DNA from 4 places in the Streptomyces violaceoruber genome. Region 2 is predicted to be linked to each of the others. Evidence: riboswitches for the same ligand, from Rfam matches in the RefSeq annotation. Region 2 holds a riboswitch; each other region holds the start of a gene.

Region 1 (3,200 bases), 3.0 Mb from region 2:
GATGTGGTCGGTGCCCAGGCGGCGCAGCGAGGCGTCGGCCGCGGCCTTGATGTTCGCGGCGGACAGGCCCGGGTACTCGGGGTGCTGGCTGACCTTGGTGGCGAGGACGACGTCGTCACGGTTGCCGCGGGCCGCGAACCACTGGCCGAGGACGGTCTCGGACTCGCCGCCGCTGTTGCCGTCGACCCAGGCGGAGTAGGAGTCGGCGGTGTCGACGAAGTTGCCGCCGGCCGCCGTGTAGGCGTCCAGGACGGCGAAGGACCGGTCCCGGTCGGCGGTCCAGCCGAAGACGTTGCCGCCGAGGGCGAGGGGGAAGACCTCGAGGTCGGAGGAGCCGAGCTTGCGCAGAGAAGTCATGTAGGGAGTCAACGACCGCGCCGGAGCGGGGGATTCCGGCAGGCGCGCAAAATCCCCGCAAACCGGCAGCCCTGGCGTCGGGGGGTCGCCGTCAGGACCGCCGGGGATCAGCGGGGCGCGCGTCGTGGGCGGGGCGGATCAGGGGGTGAGCCCCTTGCTCTGCAACCAGGCCATCGGGTCGATGCCGGTGCCGCCGGCGGTGTGGACCTCGAGGTGGAGGTGGGCGCCGGTGACGTTGCCGGTGGCGCCGACGCGGCCGATGACGTCACCGGTGGTGACCTTCTGGCCGACGCTGACGTTGATGGAGGACTGGTGCGCGTACCAGAGCTCGGTGCCGTCGTCGAGGGTGAGCACCGTCTTGTAGCCGTACGACCCGTCCCAGCCGGCCGACGTGATGGTGCCGCCGTGCACCGCCTTGAGCAGCGTGCCCGTGGGGGCGGCGAAGTCGAGGCCGGTGTGGTGACCGGAGGACCAGAGGGAGCCGGCCTGGTTGAACGTGGAGGAGATCGTGTACGAGGAGGTCGGCAGCGTGTACTGCTTGGCCAGCTTCGCGAGCCGTTCGGCCTCGGCCTTCTTCGCGGCCTCCTCCGCCGCCTTCTTCTTGGCGGCGGCGGCCTTCTCCTCGGCCTCCTTCTCCGCCTTGGCGGCGGCTTCCGCGGCCTTCTTCTCCGCCGCGGCGGCGGCCTCGGCGGCGGCCTTGGTCTCGACCTGCGCCTGCTGCTGCTCGGCCTGCGCCATGATCCGGGCCCGCAGCGACTCGCCGGCGCCGGTGGTGTCGGGGCCCTCCGCGCTGTCGGCGGCGACCGCCTGGGTGATGCCGCTGAGCGGGGTGGCGGAACCCTCGGGCTCCGGCTCCTCGTCACCGCCGGGCATGAGCGAGCCCACGTTCGGCAGGTCCGGCATGGAGATGGACACCGGGGGCTTGCCGGTCTGCGCGCTGGCCATGCCGCCCGCTCCGACGGCGGCTATGACACCGACGCCGAGGACGGTGGAGCTGCGGGCGAGTCCGCCGCGCTGCTTGGCCACGCGGTGCCGGCCGCGTACGGGGCGGATGGATTCCGCGGTGGGATTCCACTCCTCCCAGGGACCCTCTTCGGCGCGGTAGCCGTCGTAGCCGAAGGTGTCGGTGCCGTGCCCACTGGGCGCGGACGGGGCCTCGGGGGCAGGCCGGTTTGACGCCACGTGGGCGTACTCCTTTCCTTCCTTTCGCCTACCGGGTTAGCTGACGGGTTCGGAGCAGGAAGGTCTCCTACGGGTGCCTGCCGACCGTGTTCCCACGGCGGCATACGCCCGATTCACCCCAATGTGGTGGTTCCCCGGTTCCCTTGCGGGATTCGGCGCGTGCGCACGGAGCCGCCTTCTGTGACGGCTGGGACGACCGCGCTGCGTTATCGAACGTTAATAGACGCGAGGCTCCGATTCCAAGCCGTTCCTCTTGATCATTACCGAATACCGCCGGGACGTACACCTCACGGCCGGTGAAAACCGGGCGAGTTGACCCCGCTCCGGTATTCCCCTTCACGGCACTTTCTTCTGACGGTGTATCAGTTGTTATGCGGAGGGGGGTCGCACTGTCACGGCTCGTCACAATGATCATGGTCGGCGCGTCGGGGACGCCGGACGGCGAGCAGCGCCATGTCGTCCGCCATGCCGCCCCCGGAGTGCCGGCGCACGTCCTCGGCGAGGGTGTCGAGCAGGGTCGCCGGATGCGGGAAGACGCGGCCGGCCAGCCGCGCCTGCGGATCGTAGAACTCGCCCTTCGCGTCCCGGGCTTCGGTCAGTCCGTCGGTGTAGAGCAGCAGCGTGGCGCCGCCGGGGAAGGCGACCTCCTCCGCCCGGTCGGGCCACACGCCCAGTTCGCCCATGCCGAGCGGCAGCGCCGACTCGTGGGCGGGCAGCGGGCCGAGGGTCCCGTCGCCGTGGAGCAGCAGGGGCGGCGGATGGCCGCGGTTGACGATGCGTACGGTGCCGTCGCCGTGCGGGAGTTCGGCGAGGACGGCGGTGGTGAAGCCCTCGAAGGCGTCCAGCCCGTCGCGCCGGGTGCCCTCGCGCGCCAGCGCCCGCTCCAGGCGCTGCGCCACCGCCTCCAGTGTCGCCTCCTGCTCGGCCGCCTCCCTGAAGGCGCCGATCACGACGGCGACGGCGGCCACCGCGCCCATGCCCTTGCCGCGCACGTCCCCGACGATCAGCCGGACGCCGCGGGCGCTGTCCTGCACGGCGTACAGGTCGCCGCCGATGAAGGCGTCGGCCTGCGCGGCCTCGTAGCACACGGCGATCTCGAAGCCGGCGATCCGCTCGGCGGGCTGGGGCAGCACCGCGCGCTGGGCGGCCTCGGCGATCTCCCGGACGGAGACGAGGCGCTCGCTGCTGCGGCGGACCATGCCGTTCACGAGGACGGCGAGCACCGCGACCGTCGCGATGGTGATCAGCTCGGTGAGGGAGTCGACGTAGTGGATGACGCCCTTGCCGAGTTGCAGTCCGATGACCGCGACGACCACGGCGACACCCGTGAGCGCCGTGCCGCGCCGCGAGTAGAGCGGGGCGGCGACCAGGGGCGCGGCCGTGTAGAGGGGCCCGGCGGTGAAGTACCTCGGGGTGAAGATGTCGTACAGGATGGCGACGACGATCAGCAGCACGGGGAGCGCGTGCACGAAGGTCCGCCCGGCCCGCCGGCGGGGCGGTGGTCCGGAGGGCGGCACGGGCGGCGTCTCGTCGCCGAGGCCGAGACCCGGGTCGGGCACGGGGTCGCCGGGGAGCCGGCCACCGGCCCTGGCGGCCGCTCCCTCGTCGTCCACGTCACCTGGCCGCACCACTCGTCTCCCGCCGCCCCGTACGTCCGCGCC
Region 2 (3,200 bases):
GTCAGTCCAGCATCCGCTCGCGCAGCCGCTCCCGGGTCGCGGGAGTGAGGCGCAGGCCCTGCTCCAGATAGGCGTCGACGCCGCCCCACGTCTCCTCGACGGTCTCGAAGGCCGCCGCCAGGTACTCGGCGCGCGCGTCGAACAGAGGGCTGAGCAGCTCCATGACCTCGGGGGAGTAGGCCGAGGCCGCGGAACCGCTGCGGCGCACCTTGTAGCGGCGGTGCGCGGCGTTCGACTTCAGGTAGTCCTCGACGACGGCCTCGCGCTCGACACCCAGGGCGAGCAGCGTGACGGCGATCGACAGGCCCGCGCGGTCCTTTCCGGCGGCGCAGTGCATCAGGGCCGGGACGCTGTCCTCGGCGAGCGCGTGCAGGATGCGGGAGTGCTCCGCGGTGCGCTCCGTGACGATCGCGCGGTAGGAGCCGATCATCCGGTCCGCGGCCTTGCCGTCGGCCAGGATCTCGCGCAGCTGGTCGAGGTCGCCGTCACGGACCATCTTCCAGAACTCGGCGCCGTCGGCCGGGTCGCTCAGCGGCAGGTTCACATTGCGCACGCCCGGCAGGTCGACGTCCGGGCCCTCGAGCTTCTGGTCGGCCGCGTTGCGGAAGTCGAAGATCGTGTGCAGGCCCAGCGAGGCCAGGAACGCGGCGTCCTCCCCGGTGGCGTGAGCCAGGTGACCGCTGCGGAACAGCACCCCCTGCCGCACCCGCCGCCCGTCCACGGTCGGCAGTCCGCCCACGTCCCGGAAGTTGCGCACGCCGGTCAGCTCGGGTTCGGTCGACGGGACCTGCTGCGTCACGGGGGCTCCTCCCACTCCGCCCCGCCGCCGCTGCTCGCCGGCGGGCTCCACCCGACGATACGGCATCACCCGGGCGCGAAATGGAGCCCCGAGGGATATTCCGGGCCGATTAGAGCCTTCTGTCCGAATTGGTGGCTTAATAACAACTGGCCCTGAAATGGCGGAGGGTGAAGGTGAGGCGCGTGAGCAGCGTCATATCCGTGACCGTGCGTTGCCCGTCATGTTCACGTAATTCAACTGTTTCTCAAGGGGCTTTAAGCAAAAGCGCGCGACGGAAATCGACGCAGGGTTACCGGATATTCCCGTAAAGGATCAATCGGAACACCTGCCGGGGGAACCCTTCGCTTGTCCCTGTGCGTCTTGGTCCCTTACGTTCACCACCGATCCGGACGGACGCCTAATCCTGCCGCCGACCGGAGCCCGCACTCATCGACCACCCGTACACGGCAGGAGCGGGGGACCCACAGGTAGAACTGCCTGTTCCGGTTCCCGGAACGGCTTGGGGTAAAGCCGCGCTCCGGCGCGGCCGGGCATCTCCAGCCCGCACCCGACAGCTCACCTCGCAGGCGCCGGAGAGGAATTCACCATGCCCGCGAAGGGTAAGCACCGCCGTACCAGGGCCATGCGCCTGACCCGCACCATCGCCGTCGCCGGGACCGGTGGCGCCGCGCTCGCGCTCCCGCTGATGGGTGCCGCCGCCGCCAACGCCGCTCCCGCGCACTCCGTTTCCGAGCAGGCCGTGCAGTCCGTTCCGGCGTCCGCCAAGAAGGCCGCCGCCGAGAAGAACTCCGACTCGCGCACCTACACCGTGAAGAGCGGCGACTACCTCTCGAAGATCGCCGACGAGCAGGACGTCGACGGCGGCTGGAAGAAGCTCTACGCGGACAACCGCGAGGCCGTCGGTTCCGACCCGTCGCTGATCCACCCCGGTCTCAAGCTCTCGATCGACGGCCAGGCCGCCAAGCCGTCGGCGCCGTCCTCCGCGCAGTCGCAGAAGCCCGCGCAGAAGTCCGCCGAGAAGCCTGCGGAGAAGACCGCCGCGAAGCCGGCCCAGAAGTCGACGGACGCCGAGAAGGCCTCCTCCTCGGACACCGGCAGCCAGTCCACGGGCACCACCAGCGGCTACACCTCCCCCGTCGCGGGCGGCACCGTCGGCACCCCGTACCACCAGTCCGGCAGCATGTGGTCCAGCGGCTACCACACCGGCACCGACTTCGTCGTCCCGACCGGCACCTCCCTCAAGGCCGTCGGCGCGGGCACCGTCGTCTCCGCCGGCTGGGGCGGCGCGTACGGCAACCAGGTCGTCATCCAGCTCGCCGACGGCCACTACGCCCAGTACGCCCACCTCTCCTCGCTCTCCGTCTCCACCGGTCAGTCGGTGACGGCGGGTCAGCAGGTCGGCCTCTCGGGTGCCACCGGCAACGTGACCGGCCCGCACCTGCACTTCGAGATCCGCACCACGCCGGACTACGGCTCGGACATCGACCCGCTGGCGTTCCTGCGCTCGCACGGCGTCTCCGTCTGACGACCGGTTCCGCGCGGCCCCCGCGCACCGAAGGCCGGACCCCGATCCCCGGGTCCGGCCTTCGGCGTGTCCGGACCCGGTGCGCGCGCCGTACAGGCCCCTCGCCGTATTCCGGAATTGACGAATACTTTAGGCGTGGCCTTTCTCACCGCCCGTCAATCCCTTCCTACGGTCGCGTAGGTCACATTCCAAGGTGAATCATGGGCCGATGTGGCAGACGATTCGAAGAGTGACAGCAGAGCAGTGATCGGGTCGTACGTGGCGGTGGGGGACAGCTTCACCGAGGGCGTCGGCGACCCCGGCCCCGACGGGGCGTTCGTCGGCTGGGCCGACCGGCTCGCCGTACTGCTCGCGGACCGGCGCCCCGAGGGCGACTTCACGTACACGAACCTCGCCGTGCGCGGCAGGCTCCTCGACCAGATCGTGGCGGAACAGGTCCCGCGGGTCGTCGGACTCGCGCCCGACCTCGTCTCGTTCGCGGCGGGCGGCAACGACATCATCCGGCCCGGCACCGATCCCGACGAGGTCGCCGAGCGGTTCGAGCTGGCGGTGGCCGCGCTGACCGCCGCGGCCGGAACCGTCCTGGTAACCACCGGGTTCGACACCCGGGGGGTACCCGTCCTCAAGCACCTGCGCGGCAAGATCGCCACGTACAACGGGCACGTCCGCGCCATCGCCGACCGCTACGGCTGCCCGGTCCTCGACCTGTGGTCGCTGCGGAGCGTCCAGGACCGCAGGGCGTGGGACGCCGACCGGCTGCACCTGTCGCCGGAGGGGCACACCCGGGTGGCGCTGCGCGCGGGGCAGGCCCTGGGCCTGCGCGTCCCGGCCGACCCTGACCAGCCCTGGCCGCCCCTGCCGCCGCGCGGCACGCTC
Region 3 (3,200 bases), 2.6 Mb from region 2:
AGCCGTTCGAAGGCGAGGGCCTGGACACGGACCGCCTCGGGGCCGAGGTCGGCGAGGATCTGGGAGGCACGGGCGAACAGGAAGTCGCCGGTGAGGACCGCGACCGAGTTGTCCCAGCGGGTGTTCGCACTGGGCACCCCGCGCCGCACGGCGGCCTCGTCCATCACGTCGTCGTGGTACAGCGTGGCCAGGTGGGTCAGCTCCACGACCACGGCCGAGGGCACGATCCCGGGGGCGTAGGGGTCTCCGAACTGGGCCGAGAGCATCACCAGCAGCGGCCGGAACCGTTTCCCGCCGGCCCGCACCAGGTGCTGGGCGGCCTCCGTGATGAACGGCACCTCGCTTTTGGTTGCCTCAAGCAACCCTTCCTCGACAGCAACCAATCCGGCCTGGACATCGGCTTCCAGAGCCTGGTCCCGCACGCTCAGCCCGAACGGCCCGACGACGGTCACGAGGGGTCTCCTGTCTGCTGGTGTCTACTGGCGATTACCTGGTTTGTCGATAGGTCGCTGCCACCACTCAAGTCAGCGTATCCGGTCACGTTTCGATCACCGCTAGCGCCCACCGTTACAGGCTGGTCGGTATCGGATCATGAACGGTATGTTTTTGATCAGGTGATATGAGCAGATTTTGATTGATATCGCCAGAGGGGACGAGCCGGAGCCGGAGGGCGAACGGGCCGGAGCCGCCACCAAAGACCCCATCACTCCTCCCAACGGCCCGCACTTCGAGAACGTCACCCGATCGACACGCCCACCCCTTCCTTATTCGCTCCCCCTCCGCCGCCCTCTCCCCTTCCCCGCTTCCCACCCCTCCCCGCCCGACACCCGAAGCCGTCCCCACCCGCAGCCCATTGGCGCCCAGTTGGGGTTAATGCCCCATTTGCCGTGCTTGTTGAAGCCAGTGAGTTGGCTCACTCCGGGCGACCCGCAGGCAACCCGACCGGAACCTGTGCCCTCCCTTTGCCCCGCAAGCCAGTTGGGGATTGGCAGCAGCAAAGGATCAAGAGCCTCATAGGCCTCAGAACAAGGTCAACAGGCACGTTGGGTGATTCCTGCACTTGTTCCGGACATGTGCTCTCGCATACGTTCCCGGCCTGTCGGGTGGACGCCGAATCCTGCCACCGCCCGTCGCACAGTCATCCATCCAACAAACTCGCAGGCAGGAGCGGGGGACCCAGGTAAGTCGCCGCACCGGTCACCACCGGAGCGGCTCGGGGTGAAGCCGTACCCGTCAGGGCACGGCCGGGCACCTCCCCGCCCGAACCCGACAGCTCACCTCGCAGGCGTAAGGAGAGGGACACCGCATGTCTGCCAACGGTCAGAACCGTCACGCCCGCACCAGCCGCCTCGCCCGCAAGCTCGCCGTGGCCGGCACCGGTGCCGCGGTGCTGGCGCTGCCGCTCATCGGCGCCACCACCGCCTCCGCGGCCACCCCGGCCGCCGCCACGACCGCCACCACGGCGGCCACGGCCTACCCGGACAACCTCGACGGCTGGATCCGCGAGTCGCTCGACATCATGGCCCAGCACGGCATCCCCGGGACCTACGAGGGCATTCACCGCAACATCATGCGTGAGTCCTCCGGCAACCCGCTCGCCATCAACAACTGGGACATCAACGCCATCAACGGCACCCCGTCCAAGGGTCTGCTCCAGGTGATCGACCCGACCTTCCAGGCCTACCACGTCGAGGGCACCTCCTGGGACCCGTACGACCCGGTCGCCAACATCACCGCCGCCTGCAACTACGCGGCCGACCGCTACGGCTCGATGGACAACGTCTTCAGCGCGTACTGAGCCGTACGCCGCCCGAACCTCGCCTAAGAGGTACCGAAGATCCGCTCGAGGACGACGGCCACGCCGTCGTCCTCGTTCGTCGTGGTGACCTCGTCGGCCACCGCCTTGAGTTCGGGGTGCGCGCCGGCCATGGCCACACCGTGGGCCGCCCACTGGAACATCGGGATGTCGTTGGGCATGTCCCCGAAGGCGATCGTCCGCCGCCGCTCCAGACCCAGGTGCTCGGCGGCCAGCGCCAGACCGGTGGCCTTGGTGATGCCGCAGGGCTGGAGCTCCACCGTGCCGGGCCCCGACATGGTGACCGTCGCGAGGGAGCCGACCACCGCGCGAGCCGTCGCCGCCAGTTCGTCGTCGGTCAGCTCGGGGTGGCGCAGCAGCACCTTGCTGATCGGCGTGGACCACAGCTGCGCCCGCCGCTCGACGCGCACCGCGGGCAGCGTCGGGTGGGGCATCAGGTAGTCCGGCTCGATGAGCGTCAGTCCGTCGACGCCGTCCTGGTCCACGGCCGCGTGCACCTGGCCCACCTCGGCCTCGATCTTGCCGAGCGCGGTCTCGGCCAGCTCCCGGTCCAGGGTGACCGACCACAGCATCCGGTGCGCGCCGGCGTCGTAGACCTGCGCACCCTGTCCGCACACTGCGAGTCCCGTGCAGCCGAGCCGGTCGAGCAGCGGGCGCACCCGGGGGGCCGGGCGCCCCGTCACCACCAGGTGGCGCGCACCCGCCCCGGCTACCCGTGCCAGCGCGGCCAGCGACCGGTCGGAGACGGTGTCGTCGCCTCGGAGCAGCGTGCCGTCCAGGTCGGTGGCGACGAGTGAATATGCGGTGCGGTCCATGATCAGAGAATACGGACACGGCACCCGTCGGACTCACCCGTGACCGCTTCCGAACGAGGGCGTAGCGAGTGCGCTCGAACCCGCACGGCGTTGCACGACGACGCCCGATGATGTCCGAAACCTGACACATCATCGGCTAAAGCCGGTTCGGGGCCTGTGCACCGGTTGGCGGCGGCATGGCACGCCACCTGCCCTCCGGGCGCTCGCGGCGGTGCCTTCCGCCCCCGAACCCGGACCGGCCGCCGCCGCCTTCGGCGGCACTGCCCAAGAGCGGCACGTCACCCGTAACGTGTGGCCCGACCGCGTGCGTCACGTGACGCACCCCGATCACGTGACACAACGGCATACACCGCACCCCGGCACACTTGACACACTCAGTACAACCGCCGTCACACAACGGCACACACGGCGCGCACGGCGCACATGGCGAGCACGAAAGCGAGGCAGCACCCGATGCCCCCCTTCGATGTCCCCGAGGGCGACCCCTTCGGCCCGCACAACCTTCCGTACGGCGTGTTCTCGATCCCCGGCTCGCTCGACCGGACGGACCGGACGGACCGGACGGACCG
Region 4 (3,200 bases), 1.2 Mb from region 2:
CGCGCGGTGCTCGTCTACGAGCCCACCGCCTCCGCCGACGAGACCGACGCCAGCGACGAGAACGAGGAGGCGGCCAAGTGACCGAGCTCGCCACCATGGAATTCCACGCCCAGCCGCAGGCCGGCGAGCCCAAGCCCTGGGCGTTCCCCGCTCCCGAGCGCGGCAGCCTCGACAACGGCCTCACCGTGCTGCGCTGCCACCGCCCCGGCCAGCAGGTCGTCGCCGTCGAGGTGCTCCTCGACGCCCCCCTGGACGCCGAGCCGGCCGGTCTCGACGGTGTCGCCACCATCATGGCGCGCGCCTTCTCCGAGGGCACCGACAAGCACTCCGCCGAGGACTTCGCCGCGGAGCTGGAGCGCTGCGGCGCCACCCTGGACGCGCACGCCGACCACCCCGGCGTCCGGCTGAGCCTGGAGGTGCCCGCCTCGCGCCTCGGCAAGGCACTCGGCCTGCTCGCCGACGCCCTCAGGGCGCCCGCCTTCGCGGACGGCGAGGTCGAACGACTGGTGCGCAACCGGCTCGACGAGATCCCGCACGAGCTGGCCAACCCCTCCCGGCGTGCCGCCAAGGAACTCTCCAAGGAGCTGTTCCCGGCCGACGCGCGCATGTCGCGCCCGCGCCAGGGCACCGAGGAGACGGTCGAGGCCATCGACTCGGCGGCCGTACGCGCCTTCTACGAGCGGCACGTCCGCCCCGCCACGGCCACCGCGGTGGTCGTCGGCGACCTCACCGGCGTCGACCTGGACGCGCTGCTCGCCGACACCCTGGGCGCGTGGACCGGCTCGGCCGCCGAGCCGCGTCCGGTGCCCCCGGTGACCGCCGACGACCGGGGCCGGGTCGTCATCGTGGACCGTCCCGGCGCCGTCCAGACGCAGCTGCTGATCGGCCGCACCGGCGCCGACCGGCACGACCGCGTGTGGCCCGCGCAGGTGCTCGGCACCTACTGCCTGGGCGGCACCCTCACCTCGCGCCTGGACCGCGTCCTGCGCGAGGAGAAGGGCTACACCTACGGTGTGCGGGCGTTCGGCCAGGTCCTGCGCTCCGCGCCGGACGGCACGGGCGCCGCCATGCTCGCCATCAGCGGATCCGTCGACACCCCCAACACCGGTCCCGCCCTGGAGGACCTGTGGACGGTGCTGCGCAAGCTGGCGGCGGAGGGGCTCACCGACGCCGAGCGCGACGTGGCCGTGCAGAACCTGGTGGGCGTGGCGCCGCTGAAGTACGAGACGGCGGCGGCCGTGGCGAGCACGCTGGCCGACCAGGTCGAGCAGCACCTGCCCGACGACTTCCAGGCCACGCTCTACCGTCAACTGGCCGCCACGGGCACCGTGGAGGCCACCGCGGCGGTCGTGAACGCCTTCCCGGTGGACCGTCTCGTGACGGTCCTCGTCGGCGACGCGGCGCAGATCAAGGAGCCCGTCGAGGCCCTCGGCATCGGCGAAGTCACCGTGGTGGCGGCCGAGTAGCGGCACGCGCGCGCGGCGGCCCCGGTGACCGGTGTGTCACCGGGGCCGCCGTTTGTCCGGATTGGGGGAGTGGTTGCCCGTCTGCCCTGTGGCGTGCGCTACAAAAAGCCTGTTGCGTTTGAGGATTGAACGCAGCCGCGTTTAGCGTCGTCCGGGCTGTTCGTCAGGCAGTGCGCCGCACCCGCGGCACCGGACAGCCATCGCCGAGTCCCCGTACGGCGCGAGCCAGGGGAGCCGGGGACCCATCGCAGTCCCTGGGGTGAATCGGACGCCCGCGCGCACCGCGAGGGGGTCCGTAGGAGACCTTCCACCTCCGAACCCGTCAGCTAACCCGGTAGGCGAGAGGGAAGGAAAGGACAAGCCTCTACATGGCGTTCACGCGCGCCACCGGGAAGCACCGCCGTCCCGGCCGGGTGCACCGCACCACCGTCCGCGCGGCGGGAGTCGCGGCACTCGCCACCACCGGTGTGGTCGGCACCCTCGCGGCTCCGGCGCTCGCCGCCGAGCCCGAGGCGGAACAGACCGGGCTCACCCCGGTCGTCACCATCGGCGACTCCATAGCCGACGAGATCGACGCCCAGGCCCTCGCCCAGAAGCAGGCGGCCGCGGACGCCGCCGCCCGCGAGGCGGCTCGGGAGGCGGCCCGCGAGCGGGCGGCCGAGGCGGCCAAGGAGGCGCGCGAGGCCAAGGAGCGCGCCGCGCGGGAGGCGGAGCGCGAGCGCCTCAACACCTTCGTCGCACCGATCACCGCCTCGTACGTCTCGACCGCCTACCAGGCCGGCAGCTCCCTGTGGTCCTCGGGCAGCCACACCGGCATCGACTTCCACGCCTCCAGCGGCACGTCCGTGCACTCCGTGGGTGTCGGCACCGTCGTCGAGGCCGGCTGGGGCGGCGCGTACGGCAACCAGGTCGTGATCAGGATGCACGACGGCACGTACACCCAGTACGGGCACCTGTCGTCCATCGGCGTCTCGGTCGGCCAGTCGGTCGAGCCCGGCCAGCAGATCGGCGTCTCGGGTGCCACCGGCAACGTCACCGGACCGCACCTGCACTTCGAGGCCCGTACGAGCCCCGAGTACGGCTCGGACATGGACCCCGTCGCCTATCTCCGCTCCCACGGAGTGAACGTCTGACGAAAAAGCCCCGGCTTCCCGGGTCGGGGCTTTTTGTATTCCATGCCGGCTTGATTGGCCTAGAGTCGCTGAAAGCGCGTCCATCGTCGACGTTTCTGGGGATCAAGGCGGAGGTCGGTCATGCGTATTCCGGCACATTCGGTGTGCACGGCGATTCGGGACGACATCGTGACCGGCGTCCACGGGCGCGGGAGCCGGCTCACCGAGGAGCTCCTCGCCCGCCGCTACGGCGTCTCCCGCGTCCCCGTCCGAGAGGCCCTGCGCACGCTGGAGGCGGAGGGCTTCGTGGTCACCCGGCGGCACGCGGGCGCGTGCGTCGCGGAACCGACCCGGCGGGAGGCCGCCGATCTGCTGGAGACCCGCACGCTCCTCGAGCCGCTCGGTGCCTCCCGGGCCGCGCGGCGGCGCACCGACGCCCACCTCAAGGTGCTGCGCGGCCTGGTCAGGCTGGGGCAGGAACGGGCCGGGCGGGGCACCGTGGACGAGCTGCGCTCCCTGGGCGGCTGGTTCCACGAGACCCTCGCCAGGGCGGCGGACAGCCCCTCCCTGACCGCGCTGCTGACCCAGCTCCGCCACAAGATCGCCTGGATGTACGTCGTGG

Evidence for each region. A riboswitch is a leader RNA that binds a small molecule or an ion and turns the genes downstream of it on or off. The one in region 2 is predicted to bind cyclic di-AMP.
Region 1: it holds a riboswitch for cyclic di-AMP, as region 2 does, so the genes downstream of both, R2E43_RS17875 (M23 family metallopeptidase) here and R2E43_RS04580 (M23 family metallopeptidase) in region 2, are expected to answer to the same signal.
Region 3: it holds a riboswitch for cyclic di-AMP, as region 2 does, so the genes downstream of both, R2E43_RS15525 (transglycosylase SLT domain-containing protein) here and R2E43_RS04580 (M23 family metallopeptidase) in region 2, are expected to answer to the same signal.
Region 4: it holds a riboswitch for cyclic di-AMP, as region 2 does, so the genes downstream of both, R2E43_RS09425 (M23 family metallopeptidase) here and R2E43_RS04580 (M23 family metallopeptidase) in region 2, are expected to answer to the same signal.

What each region holds. Positions count from the first base shown of each region.
Region 1 is NZ_CP137734.1:4,013,738-4,016,937, forward strand. It holds gene R2E43_RS17870 (aldo/keto reductase) at 1-357, opposite strand, end outside; gene R2E43_RS17875 (M23 family metallopeptidase) at 496-1,539, opposite strand; cyclic di-AMP (ydaO/yuaA leader) riboswitch at 1,550-1,707, opposite strand; gene R2E43_RS17880 (PP2C family protein-serine/threonine phosphatase) at 1,932-3,167, opposite strand.
Region 2 is NZ_CP137734.1:969,609-972,808, reverse strand. It holds gene R2E43_RS04585 (tyrosine-protein phosphatase) at 2-799, opposite strand; cyclic di-AMP (ydaO/yuaA leader) riboswitch at 1,224-1,383, shown strand; gene R2E43_RS04580 (M23 family metallopeptidase) at 1,386-2,324, shown strand; gene R2E43_RS04575 (SGNH/GDSL hydrolase family protein) at 2,568-3,200, shown strand, end outside.
Region 3 is NZ_CP137734.1:3,522,315-3,525,514, forward strand. It holds gene R2E43_RS15520 (polyprenyl synthetase family protein) at 1-452, opposite strand, end outside; cyclic di-AMP (ydaO/yuaA leader) riboswitch at 1,137-1,302, shown strand; gene R2E43_RS15525 (transglycosylase SLT domain-containing protein) at 1,307-1,798, shown strand; gene R2E43_RS15530 (HAD family hydrolase) at 1,822-2,631, opposite strand; gene fahA (fumarylacetoacetase) at 3,085-3,200, shown strand, end outside.
Region 4 is NZ_CP137734.1:2,181,152-2,184,351, reverse strand. It holds gene R2E43_RS09435 (M16 family metallopeptidase) at 1-81, shown strand, start outside; gene R2E43_RS09430 (M16 family metallopeptidase) at 78-1,466, shown strand; cyclic di-AMP (ydaO/yuaA leader) riboswitch at 1,658-1,822, shown strand; gene R2E43_RS09425 (M23 family metallopeptidase) at 1,835-2,599, shown strand; gene R2E43_RS09420 (GntR family transcriptional regulator) at 2,720-3,200, shown strand, end outside.